Regions from separate parts of the Enterobacter chengduensis genome, predicted to be linked through region 1. Evidence: predicted binding sites of a transcription regulator. Region 1 holds the regulator's gene; each other region holds the start of a gene.
What was found. Region 1 encodes PhoB, which activates phosphate uptake and scavenging genes when phosphate is short. Its sites were predicted from a motif close to CTGTCATAAAACTGNCNNAT; they were not measured.
Positions count from the first base shown of each region.

Region 2: a site for PhoB is predicted at 3,318-3,337, ahead of uvrB (excinuclease ABC subunit UvrB). Genes of this name have one in related genera too.
Region 3: a site for PhoB is predicted at 8,024-8,043, ahead of glpT (glycerol-3-phosphate transporter). Genes of this name have one in related genera too.

Region 1 covers NZ_CP043318.1:1,213,925-1,223,689, forward strand. Annotated here, with positions in the region: gene sbcC (exonuclease subunit SbcC) at 1-1,444, opposite strand, end outside; gene sbcD (exonuclease subunit SbcD) at 1,441-2,646, opposite strand; gene phoB (phosphate response regulator transcription factor PhoB) at 2,834-3,523, shown strand; gene phoR (phosphate regulon sensor histidine kinase PhoR) at 3,545-4,840, shown strand; gene brnQ (branched-chain amino acid transporter carrier protein BrnQ) at 5,250-6,569, shown strand; gene proY (proline-specific permease ProY) at 6,651-8,024, shown strand; gene malZ (maltodextrin glucosidase) at 8,186-9,765, shown strand, end outside.
Region 2 covers NZ_CP043318.1:1,596,599-1,606,363, reverse strand. Annotated here, with positions in the region: gene FY206_RS07940 (IS110 family RNA-guided transposase) at 57-992, shown strand; gene uvrB (excinuclease ABC subunit UvrB) at 1,071-3,086, opposite strand; gene FY206_RS07930 (ABC transporter ATP-binding protein) at 3,839-4,561, shown strand; gene bioD (dethiobiotin synthase) at 4,524-5,225, opposite strand; gene bioC (malonyl-ACP O-methyltransferase BioC) at 5,218-5,973, opposite strand; gene bioF (8-amino-7-oxononanoate synthase) at 5,957-7,114, opposite strand; gene bioB (biotin synthase BioB) at 7,111-8,151, opposite strand; gene bioA (adenosylmethionine--8-amino-7-oxononanoate transaminase) at 8,238-9,527, shown strand; gene FY206_RS07900 (kinase inhibitor) at 9,576-9,765, shown strand, end outside.
Region 3 covers NZ_CP043318.1:3,512,069-3,521,833, forward strand. Annotated here, with positions in the region: gene gyrA (DNA topoisomerase (ATP-hydrolyzing) subunit A) at 1-432, opposite strand, end outside; gene ubiG (bifunctional 2-polyprenyl-6-hydroxyphenol methylase/3-demethylubiquinol 3-O-methyltransferase UbiG) at 579-1,307, shown strand; gene nrdA (class 1a ribonucleoside-diphosphate reductase subunit alpha) at 1,655-3,940, shown strand; gene nrdB (class Ia ribonucleoside-diphosphate reductase subunit beta) at 4,022-5,152, shown strand; gene yfaE (class I ribonucleotide reductase maintenance protein YfaE) at 5,152-5,406, shown strand; gene glpQ (glycerophosphodiester phosphodiesterase) at 5,496-6,551, opposite strand; gene glpT (glycerol-3-phosphate transporter) at 6,563-7,915, opposite strand; gene glpA (anaerobic glycerol-3-phosphate dehydrogenase subunit A) at 8,168-9,765, shown strand, end outside.

The sequences.
Region 1 (9,765 bases):
CCTTCAGGTCCAGATAGTGCTGGTGTTTCTCTTTGTACTGCTGGCGGCGTAGCGTCAGCGTTTCATTAAGCGTGTTCTGCTCCGCCCGAGCTTTCTGCACGCTTTCACCGCTCTGGCGCAGGCGCTTTTGCAGCGGCTGATAGCGGGCATGCAGCGACGTTAGCCGCTGGCGCAGCGGGCGTGTTTCGGCCTGCTGCTCCATGGCCGCGCTGACCTCATCCGCCGTCAGGGTCAGCGTATTTTCCGGCATCTTTGCCAGCTTGTGACGTAATTCATTCATCCGCGCAGCAAGCGAGGCCAGCTGCGCGTTATCGCGGTTCAGCTGCGAGAACTGGGCGCGCCAGCCGGCAATCTCCTGGCCCAGCAGGCGATAGCGTTCGTGCTCCGCCAGCCACTGCGCGAGCGCCGTCAGTTCGGCCTGAAGCTGCTCGTGGTCACGCAGGGCGGTATTGCGGATACGCGAACGCAGTGCGGTTTTGGCCTGTAAGCGAGTATTTACTTCAACAATTCGCTGCCGTGTTTGCGCCAGGCGCGCGGTTTGCTCCTGCTGATGTTCCCAGAGTGGACGAAGCTGGGCGGTGGGCAGCGCAAGCTGGAGCTTTGCCAGCTCTGGCGCCGCGTTCGTCAGCGCCTGCTGCGCCTGCTGCTGCATCGCGGTAACGCGCTGTTGCTCCAGCACGAGCTCATCATGACGCGTAAGCCACTGAAAATGTTTCTGTTGGCTTTGCTGCTGTTCCAGCAGGGTTTTCTCTTCGTCAGTAAGTGCCTGCAAACTTTGCTGTAACTGCTGCTGCTGTTCTTCGCTGAGCAGCACGACGCCCGCCGCCTGCGCCTCGCACTTTTCCAGCACGCTGCGGGCCGCTTTGTGTTTTTCAAACACCATGGCGGAAATCTGGCCGTAGATTTCGGTGCCGGTCAGCTCTTCCAGCAGCTCGGCACGATCGCTCGGTTTGGCGTTGAGGAAGGCGGCAAACTGCCCCTGGGAGAGCAGCATCGAGCGGGTAAAGCGGCCATAGTCCAGCCCGGTGAGCGCGGCGGTTTGCTCCAGTTTGTCCGTCACCTTATCGGCCAGAATTTTGCCGTCTTCGCAGCGCGCCAGCTCCACGCGCGGCGCCTGCAGGTTCCCGTCCGGCTGGTTGCGCGCCCGGTTCTGGCTCCAGAAGGCGCGATAGGCGGTGCCTTTAACCTCGAACTCCACCTCCGCCAGGCACTCGGCGGTGTCGCGCGTCATCAGGTCGTTTTGCGCCTGAGAGACCTTCTGCAGCCGCGGCGTTTCGTGATAAAGCGCCAGGCAGATGGCGTCGAGCAGGGTGGTTTTGCCTGCCCCCGTCGCGCCGGTGATGGCAAACAGACCGTTGCTGGCAAACGGCTCGGCGGTGAAGTCAATTTTCCACTCGCCCTTGAGGGAGTTAAGATTTTTCAGGCGCAGGCTCAGAATTTTCACGCGTTTTCTTCCTCATCATTGAGCGCATGCAGGGTATGGTTGAACAGTTCGCTAAGCCTTGCGCGCTTCGCGTCGTCAATTTCCTCCTGCGAGAGCCTGCGTTCAAATACCTCTTCCACCCGCAGTTCGCTGAGCGTTTCCCGCTGGGCGCTTAACAGAATTTTCTCGCGCTGCTCGCGGCTGCGGCGCACCAGTAACACCTCTACCGGCAGGTCTTCGGTCAGGGCCTGGATTTTTCGCTGCATATCGTGCAGGTAGTCGTCGGTGGTGATTTCGATATCCAGCCAGACGGGCGGGTTAAGCGATGCCCCGCGCCACTGCTCAAGCTGGGCGGTAATGGCGTCGAGATCGCCTTTCAGCACCGCCAGCGGCTGGGTAACGGGCACCTCCAGCGTCTCGACGGCGGCGAGTTTGCCCTCGCTGAAGCTCACCAGATGGACGGATTTGGCTTTGCCCGTCTCGTCAAAGCTGAGCGAAATAGGGGATCCGCAGTAGCGAATGTGCTCGCTGCCGCCGATAACCTGGGCGCGGTGAATATGCCCCAGCGCAATGTAGTCCGCTGGCGGAAAGTTTTGCGCCGGAAAGGCGTCCAGCGTGCCGATATAGATGTCACGCACGGCGTCACTTTTACTGGCCCCGACGGTGGTGAGGTGCCCGGTTGCAATCACCGGAATTGGCCGGTCGCCCCGCAGGGCACAGGCATCGGCGTGCTGCTGGCGATAGTAGTCGGTGATGGCCTGTAATAAATGCTGCTGCTTTTCCGCGCCCGACAGCCCGGCCTGGCTTTGCACGATATCGCGCGGACGTAAAAACGGGATGGGACACAGCACCGCACCCGGCGAGCCGTCGCGCTTTTTCAGGATCTGCGGAGGGTGCCCGGCGCTGGCCACTACGGTAGTATTGAGAAATGCCAGGATGTCGCGGGACTCGTTGAGCGTCGCGACGGAATCGTGGTTGCCCGCGACAATCACCAGATGACAGCCGGTTTGCTGCAGATTCACCACGAAGCGGTTATACAGCTCCCGCGCATAGCTGGGGGGAGAGCCGGTATCAAAGATGTCACCCGCCACGATAATCGCGTCCACCTCGTGCGTCTGTGCCGTTTCCAGCAGCCAGTTCAGGAACGCTTCATGTTCAGCCGCACGGCTTTTGCTGTAAAAATTTTGGCCCAGATGCCAGTCCGAGGTGTGAAGTATACGCATAGCGGTTCCGTGGCAAAAAAGAGAAAGCAGGATTATAAACGTTCAGAGAAGGGAAAATAACCGCTGTAATAAAACAACAGTTTGCCCGCTAACGTGGTACTGTTTTTCATAAATCTGTCATAAATCTGACGCATAATGGCGCCGAATTACAAACTTGTAACGTAAATAAGATAAGACAGGGCAAAGTATGGCGAGACGTATTCTGGTCGTAGAAGATGAAGCTCCAATTCGTGAAATGGTGTGCTTCGTGCTCGAGCAAAACGGCTTCCAGCCGGTTGAAGCGGAAGATTATGACAGCGCTGTGAACCAGCTGAATGAACCCTGGCCCGATCTGATTCTGCTGGACTGGATGTTGCCCGGCGGCTCCGGACTGCAGTTTATCAAACACCTCAAGCGTGAAGCGCTGACCCGCGACATTCCGGTTGTGATGCTTACGGCGCGCGGAGAAGAAGAGGATCGCGTGCGCGGTCTGGAGACCGGCGCGGACGATTACATTACCAAACCGTTCTCCCCAAAAGAGCTGGTGGCCCGCATTAAAGCCGTGATGCGCCGCATTTCGCCGATGGCGGTGGAGGAGGTGATTGAGATGCAGGGACTGAGCCTTGACCCCACGTCGCACCGCGTGATGACCGGCGAAAATCCCCTCGACATGGGGCCTACCGAATTTAAGCTCCTGCACTTCTTTATGACCCACCCGGAGCGCGTGTACAGCCGCGAACAGTTGCTGAATAACGTCTGGGGAACTAACGTGTATGTCGAAGACCGTACGGTTGACGTCCACATCCGCCGCCTGCGAAAAGCGCTGGAACTGAGCGGCCACGATCGCATGGTGCAGACGGTCCGCGGCACGGGTTATCGTTTTTCGACCCGTTTCTGAACAATGACAGGAGTGTGACGCGTGCTGGAACGTCTGTCATGGAAAAGGCTCGTCTTTGAACTGATCTTATGCTGTATTCCGGCCTTCATTCTGGGGGCTTTTCTTGGGCACCTGCCGTGGTTTCTGCTGGCGTCGGTCACCGGGCTGCTGATTTGGCATTTCTGGAACCTGCTGCGCCTCTCGTGGTGGCTATGGGTTGACCGAAGCATGACGCCGCCGCCGGGAAGCGGCAGCTGGGAGCCGCTGCTGTACGGTCTGCACCAGATGCAGATGCGTAATAAAAAGCGCCGCCGCGAGCTGGGAAGCCTGATTAAACGCTTTCGCAGCGGCGCGGAGTCGCTGCCGGATGCGGTGATCCTGACCACCGAAGAGGGGACGATCTTCTGGTGTAACGGCCTGGCGCAGCAGCTGCTGGGCCTGCGCTGGCCGGACGACAATGGTCAGAACATCCTCAACCTTCTGCGCTATCCCGAGTTCACGCTGTATCTGAAAAAGCGTGATTTTAGCCGCCCGCATAACCTCAAGCTCAATAACGGTCGTCATCTGGAAATCCGCGTGATGCCCTACAGCGATAAGCAGTGGCTGATGGTGGCGCGCGATGTCACCCAGATGCACCAGTTGGAAGGGGCGCGTCGCAACTTCTTCGCCAACGTCAGCCACGAGCTGCGTACCCCGCTGACCGTGCTTCAGGGCTACCTGGAGATGATGCAGGAGCAAACGCTGGAAGGCGCGCCGCGTGAAAAAGCGCTGCACACCATGCGCGAGCAAACGCACCGCATGGAAGGGCTGGTCAAGCAGCTGCTGACGCTCTCGAAGATTGAGGCGGCGCCTACGCTTGCGCTGAATGACACGATAGATGTGCCGATGATGCTGCGGGTCGTGGAGCGTGAAGCGCAGACGTTAAGCCACAAAAAGCATCACCTGACCTTTGAGGTCGACAGCACGCTAAAGGTGCTGGGCAGCGAAGATGAACTGCGCAGCGCCATTTCTAACCTGGTGTATAACGCGGTGAATCATACCCCGGAGGGGACGGAGATCGTGGTGCGCTGGCGCCATACCTCAACGGGAGCCGAGTTTAGCGTGGAAGACAACGGGCCGGGGATTGCCCCTGAGCATATTCCGCGCCTGACCGAGCGTTTCTACCGCGTGGATAAAGCGCGATCGCGGCAGACGGGCGGAAGCGGCCTGGGGCTGGCGATTGTGAAACACGCGGTTAATCACCACGAAAGCCGTCTCGATATTCAGAGTACGCTGGGGAAAGGAACCCGCTTCAGCTTCGTTATCCCGGAACGTTTAATTGCCAAAAAGATCGCCTGACGGCAGGCGTGTCATTTTACCTTTCCACGGGTCAGCCATCGCTGGCCCGTTTGCTTTGCAGTCAAGCGAAACGCGAATGAATTTTATACGGCTGACCGTTTTTTGTTCGCATGATTAGCCATGGGTTTTTCTTATAAATAGCGTATTGTTCTGGTGCGTATTTTCATGCTGGCATATTGTTCTGGTTTTGCGATCCCACCTTGCCTTTAAACGTTATAAGCGTTTAAATTGCGCCCCAGATACTGTCAGACCGACTGTATTTGCGTGGTAAATCGAAAAACTATTCTTCTCCACGCCAGGACGGGAGCATATCCCGCTGAAATTGAGCAAATTTTCGGCTGTATCGTCCCGTCAGGGATATCGAAAATCTCAATGTTTTCAACACCACATCCACAGGCAGTAAGGTTTTATGACCCATCACTTAAAATCGCGTGACATCATCGCGCTGGGCTTTATGACATTTGCGCTGTTCGTTGGCGCAGGCAACATCATTTTCCCTCCAATGGTTGGCTTACAGGCGGGTGAACACGTCTGGACCGCCGCGTTTGGTTTCCTGATTACTGCCGTGGGTCTGCCTGTGCTGACCGTCATCGCGCTGGCGAAGGTCGGCGGCGGCGTGGATAGCCTCAGCACCCCGATTGGCAAAGTGGCTGGCGTTCTGCTGGCAACCGTCTGCTATCTGGCCGTAGGCCCGCTGTTTGCCACCCCGCGTACCGCGACCGTCTCCTTCGAAGTGGGTATTGCTCCCCTGACCGGTGACGGCGCGATGCCGCTGTTTATTTACAGCCTGATCTACTTCGCGATCGTGATTCTGGTTTCCCTCTATCCGGGCAAACTGCTGGATACCGTGGGTAACTTCCTGGCCCCGCTGAAAATTGTCGCGCTGATTGTTCTGGCGGTAGCGGCCATCGTCTGGCCAGCAGGCCCGATCAGCGACGCGATGGACGCCTATAAAAACGCCGCGTTTTCTAACGGTTTTGTGAACGGCTATCTGACGATGGATACGCTGGGCGCCATGGTGTTTGGTATCGTTATTGTTAACGCCGCGCGTTCCCGCGGCGTGACCGAAGCGCGTCTGCTGACCCGCTATACCATCTGGGCTGGCCTGATGGCCGGCGTGGGCCTGACGCTGCTGTATCTGGCGCTGTTCCGTCTGGGGTCCGATAGCGCCATGCTGGTCGATCAGAACGCCAACGGTGCGGCTATCCTGCACGCCTACGTCCAGCACACCTTCGGCGGTGCGGGCAGTATGCTGCTGGCGGCACTCATCTTCCTGGCCTGTCTGGTGACCGCGGTTGGCCTGACCTGCGCCTGTGCAGAGTTCTTTGCACAGTATCTGCCGCTCTCTTACCGCACCCTGGTGTTTATCCTCGGTATCTTCTCTATGGCGGTGTCCAACCTCGGTCTGAGCCACCTGATTCAGGTCTCTATTCCGGTACTGACGGCGATTTATCCGCCTTGCATCGTGCTGGTGGTGCTGAGCTTCACCCGCCCGTGGTGGAACAACTCCTCACGAATTATTGCGCCAGCCATGTTTATCAGCCTGATTTTTGGTATCCTTGACGGGATTAAAGCATCAGCTTTCGCTGGAATTCTGCCAGCCTGGACACAGCGTCTGCCGCTGTCCGAGCAGGGCCTGGCCTGGCTGATGCCTACCGTTGTTGCGCTGGTTCTGGCGATTATCTGGGACCGTGCTGCAGGGCGTCAGGTTGCATCGAACGCGCATTAATCAACGGCAACAAACTGTTTAACCACGGGGCTTAAGGCCCCGTGGTTTTTTGTTTTTTTCGTGTTGAATGGCAAGATTTAAATGGAAAGCACTAACAAACTTAAACGTGGATTGAGCACGCGCCACATCCGCTTTATGGCGCTGGGCTCTGCTATCGGCACCGGTCTTTTTTATGGCTCGGCAGATGCCATCAAAATGGCCGGTCCCAGCGTGCTGATGGCGTACATCATCGGCGGCGTGGCGGCGTATATCATCATGCGCGCGCTCGGCGAAATGTCGGTTCACAACCCGTCCGCCAGCTCATTCTCCCGCTATGCGCAGGAAAACCTCGGCCCGCTGGCCGGATTTATCACCGGCTGGACCTACTGCTTCGAAATCCTGATTGTCGCCATTGCCGACGTGACGGCGTTCGGCATCTATATGGGCGTCTGGTTCCCGGCGGTGCCGCACTGGATATGGGTGCTGAGCGTGGTGCTGATTATCTGCGCCGTCAACCTGATGAGCGTGAAGGTGTTCGGCGAGCTGGAGTTCTGGTTCTCCTTCTTCAAGGTCGCCACCATCATCATCATGATTGTGGCCGGTTTTGGCATCATTATCTGGGGTATCGGCAACGGCGGGCAGCCGACCGGTATTCACAACCTCTGGAGCAACGGGGGCTTCTTCAGCAACGGCTGGCTCGGGATGGTCATGTCGCTGCAGATGGTGATGTTCGCCTACGGCGGTATTGAGATTATCGGCATCACCGCCGGGGAAGCGAAAGACCCGGAGAAATCCATTCCGCGCGCCATCAACTCGGTGCCGATGCGTATTCTGGTGTTCTACGTGGGTACGCTGTTCGTGATCATGTCCATCTACCCGTGGAACCAGGTCGGCACCAACGGTAGCCCGTTTGTTCTGACCTTCCAGCATATGGGCATCGCTTTTGCGGCCAGCATTCTGAACTTTGTGGTGCTGACCGCGTCGCTCTCCGCGATTAACAGCGACGTCTTTGGCGTGGGCCGCATGCTGCACGGCATGGCGGAGCAGGGCAGCGCGCCGAAGGTGTTCGCCAAAACCTCGCGCCGCGGCACGCCGTGGGTGACCGTTGTGGTGATGGCCGTGGCGCTGCTGTTCTCGGTTTACCTGAACTACATCATGCCGGAGAACGTCTTCCTGGTGATTGCGTCGCTGGCGACCTTCGCGACGGTGTGGGTGTGGATCATGATCCTGCTGTCGCAGATTGCCTTCCGCCGCCGCCTGTCGCCGGATGAGGCGAAAGCGCTGAAGTTCAAGGTCCCGGGCGGGGTGGCAACCACCGTCGTCGGGCTGATCTTCCTGGTGTTCATCATCGGCCTGATTGGCTACCATCCGGACACCCGCATTTCGCTGTACGTGGGCTGCGCGTGGATCGTGCTGCTGCTGGTGGGCTGGGTGTTTAAATGCCGCCGCGACCGCCAGCTTGCGGAAGTGCAGTAACATCTTTTTCCCTCTCCCTGTGGGAGAGGGTTAGGTTGAGGGCATCAGGCCGCACTGATCCCTCATCCCCCGTCCTCCTCCCCCAATAAATCCCTTCATGGTGAGCTATCCTTAACCACCCTGTGGCAAGGTGACGTCAATTTCATCAAAGGGGATTCGTGATGTTAAACGCCTGGCACCTTCCGGTTGCCCCATTTGTTAAGCAAAACAAAGACAACCTTGTGATTACGCTCTGGCTGGCGGGGGAAAATCAGCCTGAACGCGTGACGCTCCGCGCCGAAATCGATAACGAAGAGACCGGGCTGAAAATGCACAAGCTGCGCAGCCAGCCGCAGCCGGGGATCACGGCGTGGCGGGCGAATATCGACCTGAATAGCGGACAGCCGCGCCGCCGCTATAGCTTCAAACTGCTGTGGAATAACCGCCAGCTGTGGTTTACCCCGCAGGGGTTTAGCCGTTTCCCGCCTCCCCGGCTGGAGCAGTTCGCGGTTGATTACCCGGACAACGGCCCGCAGTGGGTTAACGATCAGGTCTTTTACCAGATTTTCCCGGACCGTTTTGCGCGCAGCGAAAAGCGTACTGCCGATCAGGATAAGGTCTATTACCACCATGCGGCAGGTCATGACATCATTCTGAAGGCGTGGGATGAGCCGCTGACCGCCCAGGCGGGGGGATCGACCTTCTACGGCGGCGACCTCGACGGCATCAGCGAAAAGCTGCCGTACCTGAAAAAACTCGGCGTGACGGCCCTGTATCTCAACCCGGTGTTTAAAGCCCCGAGCGTGCACAAATACGATACCGAAGATTATCGCCACGTTGACGCGCAGTTTGGCGGCGACGAGGCGCTGCTTCGCCTGCGTAAGAACACGCAAAACGAAGGCATGCGCCTGATTCTGGACGGCGTATTTAACCACAGCGGAGATTCGCACGCCTGGTTTGACCGGCATAACCAGTCGATGGGCGGGGCGTGCCATAACCCAGACTCGCCGCAGCGCGACTGGTACAGCTTTAACGAGGAGGGACGCGCGCTGGACTGGCTGGGCTACCCGAGCCTGCCGAAGCTGGATTTCCAGTCGTCAACGCTGGTGAATGAGGTTTACGGCGGCGAGGACAGCATCGTCCGCCACTGGCTCAAAGAACCGTGGAATATGGACGGCTGGCGTCTGGACGTGGTGCATATGCTCGGCGAGGCGGGCGGGGCGCGCAATAATCTTCAGCACGTCGCCGGGATCGCGCGCGCGGCGAAGGCGGCCCGGCCGGAGGCGTTCGTCTTTGGCGAGCACTTTGGCGACGCGCGCCAGTGGCTGCAGAATGATGCGGAAGATGCGGCGATGAACTATCGCGGCTTTACCTTCCCGCTGTGGGGGTTCCTCGCCAACACCGATATCTCCTACGATCCGAATCACATCGACGCGGAAACCTGCATGGCGTGGATGGAGAACTATCGCGCCGGCCTGTCCCATCAGCAGCAGCTGCGGATGTTTAACCAGCTCGATAGCCATGATACCGCGCGCTTTAAGTCCCTGCTCGGCAAGGACGCGGCCCGCCTGCCGCTGGCGGTGACCTGGCTCTTCACCTGGCCGGGCGTGCCGTGCATCTATTACGGCGACGAAGTGGGGCTGGACGGCAACAACGATCCGTTCTGCCGCAAAACCTTCCCGTGGGAACCTGAGAAACAGGACAAGGTGCTGTTCAGCCTGTATCAGCGGCTGGCGAAGCTGCGTAAGCAGAGTCTCGCCCT
Region 2 (9,765 bases), 380 kb from region 1:
CAGCTGCCTGGGCGGCCTGTGCCAGCCCGTATATTACAAGGCCGGGAGACTCGAACATGACTGAACATACCAACGTTGGCATCGATATCGCCAAAGAGACCTTTGATGTATTTATCAGTCCTGACGGGATTTTTCTTCATCTGGATAATACCCCTCAGGGCCATCAGCTACTCCTCGACGCCCTTTCATCCCGTACCGTTACACGCATCGTGATGGAAGCCACGGGGCGCTACCACAACCTGCTTGCTGCCACGCTTGAACTTGCCGGGCTGCCTGTCGCCGTCGTTAATCCTGCTCAGGTCAAACACTTCGCCCGCGCTCTCGGGACGCTGTTCAAGACAGACCCGAACGATGCCCGCATCATCTGCGAGTTTGGCCGCAGGATGACACCGGATATCAGACCCGCTCCGGACGAACAGACGCAGCGTCTCGCCATGATGGTATCCCGCCGCCGCCAGTTGGTGGACAACAGAACCATGGAGCAGAACCGCTACGGCTCCTGCACTGATGAGCTTATCCGGATGGGTATCAAACGGCATATTGACTGGCTTAACGCAGAGATAAAGGACACGGATGACGACATCGACCAGCAGATAAAAGTGATGCCGCTATGGCAGGAGAAAGTGAAGCTGCTGGAAGAAGTCAAGGGTATAGGACGGACAACGCTGGCGGTTCTGCTGTCGATGCTGCCGGAGCTGGGACAACTTAACAGACGTAAAATCAGCGCACTGGTAGGCGTGTGTCCTTATGCCCATGACAGCGGAAAGATGAAAGGAAAACGATGTATCTGGGGAGGACGAAGTGCGGTGCGTGCAGCGCTGTACATGGCGGCAATGTCAGCGGTGCGTTATAACCCAACCATACAGGCTTTTTTTGAGAAACTGAGAAGCAAGGGAAAAGCCTTTAAAGTGGCGATGACAGCCTGCGTCAGAAAGCTGGTAACAATCCTGAATGCGATGGTGCGGGACAATAAAAAATGGGCGGCAGCTTAGTCGTCAGCTGTTGACTTTAAACACAGCTGCTCACCCCGGCCCTCTCCCACAGGGAGAGGGAGAAAAAACATCACCGACTCACGATGCCGCAATAAACAAATCCCGCAGCTGATGAAGCTGGTCGCGGATCTGCGCCGCCTCTTCGAACTCCAGGTTCTGCGCGTGCTGCATCATCTGCCCTTCCAGCTCGTGAATTTTCTGCTGCAGCGCCTTCGGCGTCAGTACGACGGTATCTTCTTCCACCACGGAACGCGCCTTGCCGCGGCCTTTCGTTTTGGTTTTGGCAATGTTCTGACCGAGCGCCAGAATATCCACCACCTTCTTGTTCAGCCCCTGCGGGGTAATGCCGTGCTCTTCGTTGTAGCGCTGCTGTTTCTCGCGGCGGCGCTCCGTTTCGCCGATCGCTTTCGCCATCGACGGGGTGATTTTGTCACCGTACAGAATCGCTTTGCCGTTGACGTTACGCGCCGCGCGGCCAATGGTCTGGATAAGGGAGCGTTCAGAACGCAGGAAGCCCTCTTTATCCGCATCCAGAATCGCCACCAGCGAGACTTCCGGCATATCCAGGCCTTCTCGCAGCAGGTTGATCCCCACCAGCACGTCAAACTCGCCCAGACGCAGGTCGCGGATAATCTCCATGCGCTCCACGGTGTCGATATCCGAGTGCAGATAGCGCACCTTCTCACCGTGTTCTTCAAGATACTCGGTCAGGTCTTCCGCCATGCGCTTGGTGAGCGTCGTCACCAGCACGCGCTCGTTGATGGCGGAACGGGCCCGGATCTCAGAGAGCAGATCGTCCACCTGCGTGGCCACCGGGCGCACCTCGATAATCGGGTCCAGCAGCCCGGTCGGACGGACTACCTGGTCGATCACCTCATCGCCCGATTTCTCCAGCTCGTAGTTGCCCGGGGTGGCCGACACGTAGATGGTCTGCGGCGCCAGCGCCTCAAACTCTTCAAACTTCATCGGACGGTTATCCAGCGCTGACGGCAGGCGGAATCCGTACTCCACCAGCGTCTCTTTACGCGCCCGGTCGCCCCGGTACATCCCGCCGATCTGCGGGATCGTGACGTGGGATTCATCGATCACCAGCAAACCGTCTGCCGGAAGGTAATCAAACAGCGTCGGCGGCGGCTCGCCCGGCCCGCGCCCGGAGAGGAAGCGCGAGTAGTTTTCGATGCCGGAGCAGTAGCCCAGCTCGTTCATCATCTCAAGGTCGAACTGCGTGCGCTGGCTGAGGCGCTGCTCTTCCAGCAGCTTATTGTTCGCCAGCAGCACCTTACGGCGCTCGGCCAGCTCCACTTTGATCTCTTCCATTGCCTGCACGATACGCTCGCGCGGCGTCACGTAGTGCGTTTTCGGGTAGATGGTGAAGCGCTGGATCACCGACTCAACGTGTCCGGTCAGCGGGTCGAAGAGCGACAGGCGCTCGACCTCTTCGTCAAACAGCTCGACGCGCAGCGCCATATCGTCCGATTCCGCCGGGAAGATGTCGATCACTTCACCGCGCACGCGGAAGGTGCCGCGCTGGAAGGCCTGATCGTTACGGGTGTACTGCAGCTCGGCCAGTCGACGCAAAATCGCACGCTGGTCGATGATCATCCCCTGCGTCAGGTGCAGCATCATCTTGAGATAGAGATCCGGATCGCCCAGACCGTAGATCGCCGAAACCGACGCGACCACAACCACATCACGACGCTCCAGAAGCGCCTTGGTGGCCGACAGTCGCATCTGCTCGATGTGTTCGTTCACCGAGGCATCTTTCTCGATAAAGGTGTCAGAGCTCGGTACGTACGCTTCAGGCTGGTAGTAATCGTAGTAAGAGACGAAGTACTCCACGGCGTTTTCCGGGAAGAACTCTTTCATCTCACCGTAGAGCTGCGCGGCCAGGGTTTTATTCGGCGCCAGCACCATCGTTGGGCGCTGGAGATCCGCAATCACGTTGGCGATGGTGAACGTTTTACCCGAGCCGGTTACCCCCAGCAGCGTCTGGTGCGCCAGCCCGTCTTCCAGCCCCTCTTCGAGACGACGGATCGCCTCAGGCTGATCGCCAGAAGGACGGAAAGCAGAATTCAATTTGAACGGTTTACTCATGGGCGACAACCTGATGACGTTATAAGCGGCAGGTGAGTAATTTTACTCGTTGTTGCCAGGAATGCCAGTAAAAAACACTGGATGAAAAACCAGTAGCATGTCAGGATATTTAGCGTAGCGCCTGAATGATTAGCGCGATAGCGGCCAAAATTTGGACTGTGACAATATAAAACACCAGTCAGGTCAGGTTATCCCCAGAACTTTTTCTTTTTTAACATTTGTCAAGCCAGGTAATGATAGTTTTGTGGCAACGGGTGACGCTTTCATGACGGGAATTGCTTTTATCTAAGCAATTAAATATTAAACGATATTTTCAAAAGCCGCGTTTCGCGTCAATTTGGTTGAAAGCCGCGTCTTCTCTCGCTTATCGCGTGTTTTCTAACTCTAATGCACATGGTTATCCACAGGAATAGTGGATAACTGCTTCCAGCCCGTGCGGAGTGGCGCTCGGCAAATTCCCGGGTTTTCCCACGAGACGGCAGGAAAAAATTTTTATAGCTCTTTTTTGCTGATTAACAGTTGCCTCATTCATAACCAACCAATGCGATCTTGCTCACATTTCCATCAACTCTCCCGCTGCACCACAACCCGACACCGCCAGCACCGTCAATGTGCACTCCCGGCTTTTTTTAAGCCCTTCTCCGGTGACCTATTCCTAAAAAAGCCGTTTTTTAAGCACATTTCGGTTTCTGGCAGGGGTTTTGCAGACTCAAACCCGAGCCTCACCTACACACATTTTTAAGGAGAGAAAGATGTTGAGTCTGCGTGCTGTGAATCAGTTTTACGGAAGCCAACATACGCTATGGAACGTGAATGTGGACTTTCCGCAAGGGATGTGTACGGGCGTCGTTGGCCTGCCGGGGATGGGGAAAACCACCCTCATGAACTGCATTGCCGGGAGAGTGCCCGTCGAAAGCGGCAGCATCATCTGGCACGAGGCGGGGGCCCCGCCGCGCGATTTGCTCAACCTGCCGCCAGAACCGCGTTCAGGGCCGGGGATAGGCTATGTCCCGCAGGACAGGCGGATCTTCTCCCAGCTGACGATTGAGGAGAATCTGCATATCGCCATGCGGGCGATGGGGAAACCCAACCCGGAAGCGAAAAGTGACGTTTACGACCTGTTTCCGACGCTCTACGCGCTGCGACAGACCCGCGCTAACGCGCTCTCTCCGGACGACCAGTATCAGCTGGCGCTGGCCAATGCGCTGGTCAACCGTCCGCACCTGCTGATCCTCGATGAGCCCCTGCACGGCGCAGGATACAGCTTCGCCCAGAAGCTGGGGCAGCTGCTGGTGCGCTTAAACCGGGAGTTGGGTATGACGGTGCTGTTAGCGGAGCAGCAGCTGTCGTTTATCCGCCGGGTGGCGGACCGTTTCTGCCTGCTCTATCGCGGGCGTAACGTGGCGCAGGGCCACGTTAACGAGCTGGATGACGAGCTTATCGCTCACTGGATGTCGCGGGAAGCAAGGCGCTGAGATCGAGATAACGCCCGGTGTCGGCCTTTTCCACGCCGCCAGCCAGCCAGGGGATCTCCCCGAGGCACGGTGCGGGCAGGACGCGCCCGAGCGTCGCCAGATATTCCTGGTGTCGTTTACCCGGCGCAACCACGTCGTTGGCTATCCAGCCCGCCAGACGCAGCCCGGCCTGCCGTACGGCCTGCGCGGTCAGCATGGCGTGGTTAATACAGCCCAGCTTAACGCCGACCACCAGAATGACCGGAAGCCGCTCGGCCTGCACCCAGTCAGCAAACGTCTGCGTGTCCGAAAGGGGCGTAAACCAGCCGCCTGCCCCCTCCACCAGCACCCAGTCGGCCCGGCTTTCCAGCGCCCGTAATCCGGCAGACAGCACGGCGAAATCAATCGGACGTTCCTCGTCGGCGCTGATAATGTGCGGCGAGGTCGGCTCGGCAAAGGTGTACGGATTCACCGCTGAATAGGCAAGCTCAAGGGTACTGTTGCGCTGGAGCGCCAGGGCGTCGGTGTTGCGTAGCCCCTCCGCCGTCATCTCGCTGCCGGAAGCGACCGGCTTGTATCCGGCGGTGTTTTTTCCGAGCCGTCGTGCCGCCTGCAGCAGCGCCGAGCTGGCAACCGTTTTGCCCACTTCCGTATCCGTGCCGGTGACAAAATAACGTTCAGTCACGTTCGATAATCCCATGAAAAAGTTGATAAGAGAGCGGGAAATGCCCCCGCTGCTGCGGCCAGGCCAGCTCCAGGCGCTGTAGCTGTCCCCGGGTCAGCGGCTTTTTCTCCCGCCCGGCGTGCAGGTGCGTGGCGCCGATGCCCTTCAACGAGCGCATGGCGCTAAGCGCATCGCCAAAATTGAGGGTGATGGTCTGCACCGTGCTGCGGTAGCGCCAGCCTGCCAGCGCCTGCGTCACCTGCTCGTGCGATAAAAAACGGTTAGCATGCGGCTGTTCGTCCACCGCTTTCCACGCCTGATTCAGCTCCGGCAGCGAACTTTCCAGCAGGGTGGTAAAGGCCACCTTCCCGCCCGGCCGCGCCACGCGATACAGCTCGCGTAAGGCCTGCGGCAGGCTGCTGCACCACTGCACCGCCAGATGACTCCAGACCAGATCGAACTGCGCATCCCCCAGCGGGATCGCCTCGATATCGGCCAGCAGATAGCGATCTGCTGCCTGCCCCTGACGCGCCACGTCAAGCATCCGGTCCGAGAGATCGATAGCCGTCACCCGGCTCCCCGTCCCGCGCCAGTAGCGGCTATTGCTGCCTGGACCACAGCCGGCGTCGAGCACCTGCGCAAAGCGGTTCTCGCCAAGCGCGGCCAGAAGCCCCTCCGCGCTCTGGCGCTGCAGGTCGTCGTGCTGCGAATAGCTCCGGGCGGCCCGACCAAAGGCCGCCGCGACGGCCTGCTTATTCACCGGCATCATGGAGCGCCTCCAACAGAATCTGGATATCGCGCGCTTCATGCGCCGCCGTCAGGGTTAAGCGCAGCCGCGCCGTGCCCGGTGGGACGGTGGGCGGGCGGATGGCGGTCACCCACATGCCGCGCTGGCGCAGCGCCTGTGCCAGGGCCAGCGCGCGGCCGTTTTCGCCGACAATCACCGGCTGGATGGCGCTTTGCGAATCGGGGCTGCGGAAGGGTAATTCCGCTAATCCCTTGCGGAAGCGGGCGATATGCTCTGCCAGACGCTGGCGACGTTCATCCCCTTCCGCGCTGCGGATCACCGCCAGGGACGCAGAGAGCGCCATCGCCTGCGCCGGGGGCATGCTGGTGCTGTAGATCAGGTGTCGGGCAAACTGCAGGAGGTAGTCGGCGACGGACTCGCTGCACAGCACGGCGGCGCCGCTGGCGCCAAAGCCCTTGCCGAAGGTGACGATCAGCAGCTCCGGCTTCACGTTTTGCTGATGCGCGCTGCCGCGACCTTCGTCGCCCATGACGCCAATGCCGTGGGCATCGTCCACCAGCAGCCAGGCGTTTTGCCGCTTAGCGGCCTCGTGCAGCGCGGCAAGCGGCGCGCTGTCGCCGTCCATGCTGAACACCCCTTCCGTGACCGCCAGCTGTTGGCCGTCGCAGGGTTTATCCAGCAGCGCAGCGAGCTGTCCCGCATCGTTATGGGCAAAGCGGCGCAGCTGGGCGGGGCTCAAATTTGCCGCCTCCAGCAGCGAGGCGTGGCTGAGTCTGTCGGCGACAATGCGATCGTCCTTCCCCATCAGGGCCGTGATGACCGCCTGGTTGGCGGCAAAGCCGGAGATAAAGAGCAGCGCGCGCGGGTAGCCGAGCCAGTCGGCAAGCGCCTCTTCCAGCGCCTGATGCGCCGTGGTGTAGCCGCTGACGTGTCCCGAGCCGCCGCTGCCCACGCCAAACCGCTCCGCGCCCTGCTGCCAGGCGCGGACGATGGCCGGATGCTGGCTCAGCCCGAGGTAATCGTTGCTGGAAAAATTGCAAAACTGCCGCCCCTCGCGGGTAAGAAAACGGCCCGCGCCGTTTTCCACCACCCTGCGGACGCGAAACGCCTCTGCCGCCCGGCGTTCGTCCAGCGCGGTATTAATTCGTGCCTGCCAGGTCATACGGCTGCCGCGTTGTAGAACTGGTCGGTGTCGGCGTTAAAAATCTGCTGCTCCAGCTGCTGCTGTTGCTCGTTATTGCCCGTCAGCACCTCGGTCTGATGCGGGTTCAGCCCCAGCTTGCGGAACAGCTGAACGTCTTTGTCCTCTTCCGGGTTCGGCGTGGTCAGCAGCTTGCAGCCGTAGAAGATCGAGTTGGCCCCGGCCATAAAGCACATCGCCTGGGTTTGCTCGTTCATCTGCTCACGACCGGCAGAGAGCCGCACGAAAGAGGTCGGCATCATGATGCGCGCCACCGCGATGGTGCGGATAAAATCAAACGCATCCACGTCGTCGTTATCCGCCAGCGGCGTGCCTTTGACCTTCACCAGCATGTTGATCGGCACGCTTTCCGGCGGGGTCGGCAGGTTCGCCAGCTGCAGCAGCAGGCCCGCGCGGTCTTTCACCGTTTCGCCTAAGCCCACGATGCCGCCGGAGCAGACCTTGATCCCCGCGTCACGCACTTTATCCAGCGTGTCCAGACGCTCCTGGTAGGTACGCGTGGTGATGATGTTGCCGTAAAACTCCGGCGAGGTGTCGAGGTTGTGGTTGTAGTAGTCCAGACCCGCCGCGGAGAGGCGCTGCGCCTGCTCGTCGTTCAGCGTGCCGAGCGTCATACAGGCTTCGAGGCCCATCTCCTTCACGCCCTTGACCATCTGCTCCAGATACGGCATGTCGCGATCGTGCGGGTTCTTCCACGCCGCGCCCATGCAGAAGCGGGTTGAGCCCGCGTTTTTCGCCTTGCGCGCGGAGTCGAGCACCTGCTCGACTTCCATCAGGCGCTCGGATTCGAGACCGGTTTTGTAGCGCGCGCTCTGCGGGCAGTATTTGCAGTCTTCCGGGCAGGCGCCGGTCTTGATTGACAGCAGCGTGCTGACCTGAACATGGCGGGGATCGAAGTGCTGACGATGCACCTGTTGGGCTTCGAACATCAGCTCAAGGAAAGGTTTGTTGAATAATTCAGTAACTTGCGACATCGTCCAGCGTGCGTGGTGAGCCATCGGGCTTCTCCAAAGGGTTTTGTTAATTTTCGGTTCGGTTTATACTCGTAAACCTAAAACTTTTCAAAATGGTTTACAAGTCGATTATGACCCAGGACGATCTCGCCTTCGACAAGCATCATATCTGGCACCCTTACACCTCCACGACCCGCCCCCTTCCCGTCTACCCGGTGGCCTCCGCCCACGGCTGCGAGCTGCACCTCGCCAGCGGCGAGCGGCTGGTTGACGGGATGTCTTCCTGGTGGGCGGCGATTCACGGGTACAACCACCCGCGTCTGAACGCGGCGATGAAGGCGCAGATTGACCAGATGTCGCACGTGATGTTTGGCGGGATCACCCATCAGCCCGCGGTGGATCTCTGCCGCCGTCTGGTGGCAATGACGCCTGACTCGCTGGAGTGCGTATTCCTGGCCGACTCCGGCTCCGTGGCGGTGGAAGTGGCGATGAAGATGGCGCTGCAGTACTGGCATGCGAAGGGCGAAGCGCGCCAGCGGTTCCTCACCTTCCGCAACGGCTATCACGGGGATACCTTCGGGGCGATGTCGGTGTGCGATCCGGACAACTCCATGCACAGCCTGTGGAAGGGCTACCTGCCGGAAAACCTGTTTGCTCCGGCCCCGCAGAGCCGCTTCGACGGCGAGTGGAACGAGATGGACATGGTCGGCTTCGCGCGGCTGATGGCGGCGCATCGTCACGAGATTGCTGCCGTCATTCTTGAACCGATCGTGCAGGGCGCGGGCGGCATGCGGATGTACCACCCGGAATGGCTGAGGCGCATCCGCAAGATGTGCGACCGCGAGGGCATTCTGCTGATTGCCGACGAGATCGCCACCGGATTTGGCCGCACCGGGAAGCTGTTTGCCTGCGAACATGCGGGCATTGCGCCGGATATTCTGTGTCTGGGCAAAGCGCTGACCGGCGGCACCATGACGCTCTCGGCCACCCTCACCACCCGCCACGTTGCCGACACCATCAGCGACGGCGAGGCGGGCTGCTTTATGCACGGCCCGACGTTTATGGGCAACCCACTGGCCTGCGCCGTCGCCAGCGAAAGCCTTGCCATTCTGGAAAGCGGCGAATGGCAGACGCAGGTGGCGGCGATTGAAGCGCAGCTGAAAGCGGAGCTGTGCGCCGCCTCGGGGGCGAACTTCGTCGCGGACGTGCGCGTGCTGGGGGCCATCGGGGTGATTGAAACCACCCATCCGGTAAACATGGCGGTGCTGCAGCGCTTCTTCGTGGACCACGGCGTCTGGGTGCGGCCTTTCGGCAAGCTTATCTACCTGATGCCCCCGTACAGCATTGCGCCGGCGCAGCTGCGTAAATTAACCGATGCGGTTGTAACAGCCGTTAACATTCCCGCGCATTTCGTGATTTAACCCGATGCATTACACTTGCTGAACGAGCGATCAACGAGGGTAAACCGTATGAAAATCATCAGTAAAGATCTGCGCGACGGTGAAAAGCTGCCGGAACGCCACGTATTCAACGGCATGGGGTATCAGGGGGACAATATCTCTCCACACCTGGCGTGGGACGAGGTTCCGGCAGGCACCAAAAGCTTTGTCGTGACCTGCTACGACCCGGATGCGCCAACCGGCTCCGGCTGGTGGCACT
Region 3 (9,765 bases), 2.3 Mb from region 1:
ATCAACGGTCTCTTTTTCCAGGTCGGCCATCAGCTCATGAGCGATTTTCGACATACGGATTTCCGTATAACGCATCGCCGCAGCGGAGTCGCCGTCGACTGAACCAAAGTTACCCTGACCATCTACCAGCATGTAGCGCAAGGAGAATGGCTGCGCCATACGAACGATGGTGTCATACACGGCGATATCACCATGCGGGTGATATTTACCGATGACGTCACCGACGACGCGGGCAGATTTTTTATAGGCTTTATTCCAGTCATTGCCCAATACGTTCATGGCGTATAGTACGCGACGGTGTACCGGCTTAAGGCCATCGCGGACGTCCGGCAGCGCACGGCCAACAATGACCGACATCGCATAGTCCAGATAGGAGCTCTTCAGCTCTTCCTCGATGTTAACCGGTGTAATTTCTCTCGCAAGGTCGCTCATCTAACCGCTATCCCTCTACTGTATCCCGGATTCAAAGGTCGCAAATTATAACACAGCCGAGGTGATTGAGGTAAACCTATACGCTTTATTCGCCGGGATTGCCTGATATACTCCTTTGTCTTGCTAAATAAGGAGTAAAAGCGCCCATGAATGCCGAAAAATCCCCGGTGGCCCACAACGTTGACCACGAAGAGATTGCCAAATTTGAAGCGGTGGCGTCCCGCTGGTGGGATCTCGAAGGTGAGTTCAAACCGCTGCACCGCATTAACCCGCTGCGTCTGGGCTATATCGCGGAGCGCTCCGGCGGTCTGTTCGGTAAGAAGGTGCTCGACGTTGGCTGCGGCGGCGGCATCCTGGCGGAGAGCATGGCGCGCGAAGGAGCGAATGTCACCGGCCTGGATATGGGCTTTGAACCGCTGCAGGTTGCCCGCCTTCACGCCCTCGAGTCCGGCATTCAGGTCGACTACGTGCAGGAAACCGTGGAAGAGCACGCGGCTAAACATGCCCATCAGTACGACGTGGTGACCTGCATGGAGATGCTGGAGCACGTACCCGATCCGCAGTCCGTGGTGCACGCCTGTGCAAAACTGGTGAAACCGGGCGGCCAGGTCTTCTTCTCCACCATCAACCGCAACGGTAAAGCCTGGCTGATGGCCGTCGTCGGCGCGGAGTACGTGCTGCGCATGGTGCCGAAAGGGACGCACGACGTGAAGAAATTCATCAAGCCGGCGGAGCTATTAACCTGGGTCGACCAGACGTGGCTCAAAGAGCAGCACATTACCGGCCTGCACTACAATCCGCTGACCGATAAATTCAAGCTCGCGCCGGGCGTTGATGTTAACTATATGTTGCACACAACCGCCAAAAACGACTAACGTCATTCGTTATTCTTATAAAGATTGCGCGACATCATGTTGCGCAATTCTGACCTCCCGTTGAAGAAATCAGCACTCGATCAAATTTTGAATTTTTTTTCTTAATTATTGACATCTCTTCCAGGCCTTACGGTACGAGGACTTAGCCTTTTTTACCCTTTCACAACCTCAATTTAACGTCAAAATCAACCCTTGTGCTGAAAAGATTCGATACTAGAATACTCACCATATAGCGTTTCTCTTATCGCAAACCCCCTATATGTAGTATTTATCCACAGAGTTAGTCACAAGACGGATCTGTGGATAAGCGGGGGATATTTTTTATTTCACGGACAGGTAAACCCCACATGAATCAGAGTCTGCTGGTGACAAAGCGCGACGGTACTACCGAGCGTATCAATCTGGACAAAATCCATCGAGTTCTCGACTGGGCAGCAGAAGGACTGAACAACGTATCTATCTCCCAGGTTGAACTGCGTTCCCACATTCAGTTCTACGACGGCATCAAAACGTCTGATATTCACGAAACGATTATTAAAGCAGCGGCAGACCTGATCTCCCGCGAAGCACCGGATTATCAGTACCTGGCTGCACGTCTGGCGATTTTCCACCTGCGTAAAAAAGCCTACGGCCAGTTTGAGCCGCCGAAGCTTTACGATCACGTGGTGAAAATGGTTGAGCTGGGCAAATACGACACGCATCTGCTGGAAGACTATACGGAAGAAGAGTTCGAGCAGATGAACGGGTTTATCGATCACTGGCGCGACATGAACTTCTCCTACGCGGCGGTGAAGCAGCTCGAAGGCAAATACCTGGTTCAGAACCGCGTAACCGGTGAGATCTACGAAAGCGCCCAGTTCCTCTATATTCTGGTGGCCGCCTGCCTGTTCTCTAACTACCCGCGTGACACCCGTCTGGACTACGTGAAGCGTTTCTACGATGCGGTATCCACGTTTAAAATTTCTCTGCCGACGCCAATCATGTCCGGCGTGCGTACCCCTACCCGTCAGTTCAGCTCCTGCGTGCTGATCGAATGTGGCGACAGCCTGGATTCCATCAACGCCACCTCCAGCGCCATCGTGAAATACGTTTCCCAGCGTGCCGGTATCGGCATCAACGCCGGTCGTATTCGCGCGCTGGGCAGCCCGATTCGCGGTGGCGAAGCGTTCCACACCGGCTGCATCCCGTTCTATAAGCACTTCCAGACGGCGGTGAAATCCTGCTCTCAGGGCGGCGTGCGCGGCGGGGCGGCGACCCTGTTCTACCCGATGTGGCACCTGGAAGTAGAAAGCCTGCTGGTCCTGAAAAACAACCGCGGCGTGGAAGGCAACCGCGTGCGCCACATGGACTACGGCGTGCAGATCAACAAGCTGATGTACACCCGTCTGCTGAAGGGTGAAGACATCACCCTGTTCAGCCCGTCCGACGTGCCGGGCCTGTATGACGCGTTCTTTGCCGATCAGGACGAGTTCGAGCGTCTGTACACCAAATACGAAAAAGACGACAGCATCCGCAAGCAGCGCGTGAAGGCGGTCGACCTGTTCTCCCTGATGATGCAGGAACGTGCCTCTACCGGCCGTATCTACATCCAGAACGTTGACCACTGCAACACCCACAGCCCGTTTGATCCGGTCGTTGCGCCAGTGCGCCAGTCTAACCTGTGCCTGGAGATCGCCCTGCCGACCAAACCGCTGGAAGACGTGAACGACGAAAACGGCGAAATCGCGCTGTGCACGCTGTCCGCGTTCAACCTGGGCGCAATTAAGAGCCTGGACGAGCTGGAAGAGCTGGCCGTGCTGGCGGTTCGCGCGCTCGACGCCCTGCTGGACTACCAGGATTACCCAATCCCGGCGGCTAAACGCGGCGCAATGGGCCGTCGTACCCTCGGTATCGGCGTGATCAACTTCGCCTACTGGCTGGCGAAAAACGGCAAGCGTTACTCCGACGGCAGCGCCAACAACCTGACGCACCAGACGTTCGAAGCGATTCAGTACTACCTGATGAAAGCCTCTAACGAGCTGGCAAAAGAGCAAGGCGCGTGCCCGTGGTTCAACGAAACCACCTACGCGAAAGGCATTCTGCCGATTGACACCTACAAGAAAGACCTGGATGCGATCGTCAGCGAGCCGCTGCACCTCGACTGGGAAGGCCTGCGCGAGTCCATTAAAACGCACGGCCTGCGTAACTCCACGCTCTCTGCCCTGATGCCGTCCGAGACCTCTTCGCAGATCTCCAACGCCACCAACGGCATTGAGCCGCCGCGCGGCCACGTCAGCATCAAAGCGTCGAAAGACGGCGTGCTGCGTCAGGTGGTGCCGGATTACGAGACACTGGGTGACAAGTACGAGCTGCTGTGGGAAATGCCAAACAACGACGGCTACCTGCAGCTGGTGGGTATCATGCAGAAGTTTATCGACCAGTCGATCTCTGCTAATACCAACTACGACCCGACGCGCTTCCCGTCCGGCAAGGTGCCAATGCAGCAGCTGCTGAAAGACCTGCTGACCGCCTACAAATTTGGCGTGAAAACGCTGTACTATCACAACACCCGTGATGGTGCGGAAGACGCCCAGGACGACCTGGCTCCGTCCATTCAGGACGATGGCTGCGAAAGCGGCGCATGTAAGATCTAATGTAAATGCCGGGTGGCGCTCCGCTTACCCGGCCTACGATTTTGTTTGCCCAACCGACAAAATCTCTCACAGGACACACTCATGGCATATACCACCTTTTCACAGACGAAAAACGACCAGCTCAAAGAGCCGATGTTCTTCGGCCAGCCGGTCAACGTGGCACGCTACGACCAGCAAAAATATGACATCTTCGAAAAGCTGATCGAAAAGCAACTCTCCTTCTTCTGGCGTCCGGAAGAAGTGGACGTCTCTCGCGACCGCATTGACTACCAGTCGCTGCCGGATCACGAAAAGCATATCTTCATCAGCAACCTGAAGTACCAGACGCTGCTGGACTCCATTCAGGGCCGTAGCCCGAACGTGGCGCTGCTGCCGCTGATCTCCATTCCGGAGCTGGAAACCTGGGTGGAAACCTGGGCGTTCTCCGAGACGATCCACTCCCGCTCTTACACCCATATCATCCGCAACATCGTGAACGATCCGGCGGTGGTGTTTGACGATATCGTCACCAACGAACAGATCCAGAAGCGCGCGGAAGGCATTGCCCATTATTACGATGAGCTGATCGAGATGACCAGCTACTGGCATCTGCTGGGCGAAGGCACCCACAGCGTGAACGGTAAAACCATTACCGTGAACCTGCGCGCGCTGAAAAAGCAGCTGTACCTGTGCCTGATGAGCGTCAACGCGCTGGAGGCGATCCGCTTCTACGTCAGCTTCGCCTGCTCCTTCGCCTTTGCCGAGCGCAAGCTGATGGAAGGCAACGCCAAAATCATCCGCCTGATCGCCCGCGACGAGGCCCTGCACCTGACGGGTACCCAGCACATGCTGAACCTGCTGCGCAGCGGCACGGACGATCCGGAGATGGCGGAAATCGCCGAAGAGTGCAAGCAGGAGTGCTACGACCTGTTCGTGCTGGCGGCCCAGCAGGAGAAAGAGTGGGCAGAATACCTGTTCCGCGACGGCTCCATGATTGGCCTGAACAAAGACATCCTGTGCCAGTACGTTGAGTACATCACCAACATCCGCATGCAGGCTGTCGGTCTCGATCTGCCGTTCCAGACGCGCTCTAACCCAATCCCGTGGATCAACACCTGGCTGGTGTCCGATAACGTCCAGGTCGCGCCGCAGGAAGTGGAAGTGAGTTCTTACCTGGTCGGTCAGATTGATTCTGAAGTCAACACCGACGACCTGAGCGACTTCCAGCTCTGATGTCACGCGTCACGCTAAGTCTTTCCGGCACCGAGGTGCTGTGTCGGGAAGAGCACCCTTCTCTGCTGGTGGCGCTTGAGGCGCATCAGGTAGAAGTAGAGTACCAGTGTCGTTCCGGCTACTGCGGCTCCTGCCGCTGCCGTCTGGTCACAGGCCAGGTGGACTGGCTGACCGAGCCGCTGGCCTTTATCAACGAAGGGGAAATTTTGCCCTGCTGCTGCCGGGCAAAAGGCGATATCGAAATCGAGATGTGATTGTGTCGGGTGGCGCTTCGCTTACCCGACCTACAAAACCGGAGTTCGTAGGCCGGGTAAGGCGCAGCCGCCACCCGGCAATTTCAGCGTTAATCCTTCAAAAAGCTCACCGCTTTATCCGGGAAATCCGTAAACAGCCCGTCCACGCCCGCCTGATTGTATAACACCTCATAAAGCTGATTCACGTCCGCGGCATACGGCGGCAGCTGGTCTGCGCGCACCGTGTACGGATGGACCTGCATCTTGCTCTCATGCGCCTCTTTCACCATTGCCGTCAGCTTCACGTGGCCCGGCGTTGAGCCTTCCGCCACCAGCATGTGGTAATCCGGCCCGATTCCGTCGGCGTACTGCGCAATCTGCTTCATCGCGCCCGGCTTGAACATCCAGTCGTAGCTGTAGTTCACCCACTTTCCGTCAGGCTGCTTCTCCTGGGTTTCATTCCAGTCGGTGTAGGCAATCAGCTGCACCAGATTGAGGTCCATCCCCATCTTCGGCTCCAGCTCGGTTTTAATGCGCTTCAGCTCGGCGGCGTCAAAACACTGCAGATAAACCTTGTCCTTTTTGCTGGTGTAGCCGTACTGCTTCAGCACCTCCAGCGTCTTCGCGGCAATGTCCTTCCCTTCCTGATGGTGGAACCACGGGGCTTTGATTTCCGGGTAGATACCGATATTTTTACCGGTCGAGTGGTTCAGCCCCTGAACAAACTCAATCTCTTCCTGGAAGGTATGAATGCGGAAGTCAGATTTGCCCATCGGGAAACGACCCGGATAGACCTGCACCTTCTTGCCGCTCTCAATCTCGAAGCCTTCGGTAAACTTCAGGGAGCGAATCTCCGCCAGCGTGAAGTCGATGGCGTAGTAGCGGCCATCCTTACGGGCGCGGTCCGGGAAACGCTCCGCCACGTCCGTCACGCGGTCCAGATAGTGATCGTGCAGGACAACCAGCTGGTCGTCCTTCGTCATCACCAGATCCTGCTCCAGATAATCCGCGCCCTGGGCATAGGCCATCGCTTTTGCCGGCAGCGTATGCTCCGGCAGATAGCCGCTCGCGCCGCGGTGGGCAATCACGATTTTATCCGCCGCCAGCGCGGACCCGGTCATCAGGCCCGCCAGCAGCAGGCCCGTCGCTAACTGAGTTAATTTCATCGCAAAGCTCCTTATTGACGACGCGCCAGCACTTCCGCGTGGTGACGTTTCTCACCGATCATTACGACAATCAGCAGCAGCACCGCCAGCACGCTGCCGCCGATCATCACCATAAAGCCGCCGTCCCAGCCGAAGAAGTCAACGGTGTAGCCCACGATAGCGCTCGCCGCGACCGAACCGCCCAGGTAGCCGAACAGACCGGTAAAGCCTGCCGCCGTGCCTGCCGCTTTTTTCGGCGCCAGCTCCAGGGCATGCAGACCGATCAGCATCACCGGACCATAAATCAGGAAGCCGATAACGATCATGCAGGCCATATCTACTGACGGGTTACCCGGCGGGTTGAGCCAGTACACCACGGTGGCGATGGTCACCAGGGTCATAAAGAAGACGCCCGTCGCGCCGCGGTTGCCTTTAAACACCTTGTCGGACATCCAGCCGCAAATCAGCGTGCCCGGGATCCCCGCGTATTCATAGAGGAAATAGGCCCAGGAGGATTTATCCAGCGCGAAGTGCTTCACCTCTTTCAGGTAGGTCGGGGACCAGTCCAGAATGCCGTAGCGCAGCAGGTAAACAAACACGTTCGCCACCGCGATGTACCACAGCAGCCTGTTAGGCAGCACGTACTTCATGAAGATCTGTTTTGCGGTCAGCTCTTCTTCGTGCTTTTCGCTGTAATCGTCCGGATAGTCGTTTTTGTACTCTTCAATCGGCGGCAGGCCGCAGGACTGCGGCGTATCGCGCATCAGCGCGAAGGCAATAATCGCCACCAGAATGGCGCCAAAGGCAGGCATATAGAGCGCCGCGTGCCAGTCGTTGAACCAGGCCATCCCCAGCAGGAACAGCAGCGGCGGAATGCCGCCACCCACGTTATGCGCACAGTTCCACACCGACACGATGCCGCCGCGTTCCTTCTGCGACCACCAGTGCACCATGGTGCGTCCGCACGGCGGCCACCCCATCCCCTGGAACCAGCCGCAGAGAAACAGCAGCACGAACATAACGGCAATGCTGGAGGTGGCCCACGGCACAAAGCCCATGAACAGCATCACCGCCGCGGCCAGAATCAGACCGGCGGGCAGAAACACGCGCGGGTTAGAGCGGTCCGACACCGAACCCATGATGAATTTGGAAAAACCGTAGGCGATGGAGATCCCCGACAGCGCGAACCCCAGATCGCCGCGGGAAAAGCCCTGCTCCACCAGATACGGCATGGCGAGCGCGAAGTTTTTACGTACAAGGTAGTACGCCGCGTACCCGAAGAAGATCCCCAGGAAAATTTGCCAACGCAGACGGCGATAGAGCGGATCTATTTCTGCCTCTGGCAGACGCGCCCTGTGCGGCGCAGGTTTGAAGATACTGAGCATAACAGCCTCCGTGGCCTTGAAATGAATGAGCAGGTGGCTCGCACCTGGATTCCAGAGGCGGGGATGTTAAGAAATCACGGTGATTGTTACTGTGAATCAACGCACAGATTGTTACAGAAATATGACAGGATGCGCAAAAAAGCGCATGAAATCACGTTTCACTTTCGAATTACGCGCGTTTATGTTCGAAATCAAACAAACCACAAAATTAATATGGCTAAATGATAAAAAAACGAACATAGAGGGTAAACAATGACCAGTCACGATCCTCGCTACAGCGATGTGATAATCATTGGCGGTGGCGCAACCGGCGCCGGGATCGCACGCGATTGCGCCCTTCGCGGCTTAAGCGTCACGCTTCTGGAACGTCATGATATCGCCACGGGCGCAACCGGACGTAACCACGGCCTGCTGCACAGCGGCGCTCGGTACGCGGTGACCGACGGTGAATCCGCGCGCGAATGTATTGCCGAAAACCAGATCCTCAAGCGTATCGCCCGCCACTGCATTGAGCCGACCGACGGCCTCTTTATTACCCTTCCTGAAGATGACCTCGCCTTTCAGGACACCTTTATTACCGCCTGCAGCGCAGCGGGCATTCAGGCTGAGGCCATGGATCCGGTGCTGGCGCGGCGGCTGGAACCGTCGGTTAACCCGGCGCTTATCGGCGCGGTGAAAGTCCCTGACGGCACCGTCGATCCGTTCCGCCTGACCGCCGCCAATATGCTGGACGCCCGCGAGCACGGCGGGCATATCCTGACCGGGCACGAAGTGACCGGGCTTATCCGCGAAGGCCATCGCGTCTGCGGCGTGCGGGTGTTTGACACGCAATACCATGAACACGGCGAGCTGTATGCCTCCGTGGTCATTAATGCCGCGGGGATCTGGGGGCAGCGCATCGCGGAATACGCCGACCTGCAGGTGCGCATGTTCCCGGCGAAAGGCTCGCTGCTGATCCTCGACCACCGTATCAATAACCACGTCATCAACCGCTGCCGCAAACCCTCCGACGCCGATATCCTCGTGCCGGGCGATACTATTTCGCTGATCGGCACGACCTCCACCCACGTGGACTACAGCGAGATTGACTACAACCGCGTGACCGCCGAAGAGGTGGATATTCTGCTGCGTGAAGGCGAGAAGCTGGCCCCGGTGATGGCCCAGACGCGCATTCTGCGCGCCTACGCGGGCGTGCGTCCGCTGGTCGCCAGCGACAACGATCCGAGCGGACGTAACGTCAGTCGGGGCATCGTGCTGCTCGATCACGCCGAGCGCGACGGCATGGACGGGTTTATCACCATCACCGGCGGCAAGCTGATGACCTACCGCCTGATGGCCGAATGGGCGACCGATGCCGTTTGCCGCAAGCTGGGCAATACCGAGCCGTGCGTGACGGCAGAACAGCCCCTGCCGGGATCGCGTCAGTCCACGGAAAAAACGCTGCAAAAAATTATCTCCCTGCCCGCGCCGCTGCGCGGATCCGCGATTTACCGCCACGGCGACAGAACGCCGGTCTGGCTTGGAGAAGGCCGGCTGAGCCGCAGCCTGGTGTGCGAGTGCGAAGCCGTCACCGCCGGTGAGGTGCAGTACGCGGTGGAGAACCTGACGGTCACCAGCCTGCTCGATCTCCGCCGCCGCACCCGCGTCGGCATGGGCACCTGCCAGGGCGAGCTCTGCGCCTGCCGTGCGTCGGGTCTGCTGCAGCGTTTTCATACCACCACCGCCACCCAGTCGCTCGATCAGCTCAGCGCCTTTTTAAACGAGCGCTGGAAAGGCATTCAGCCTGTCGCCTGGGGCGATGCCCTGCGCGAAAGCGAGTTTACCCGCTGGGTATACCAGGGGCTTTGCGG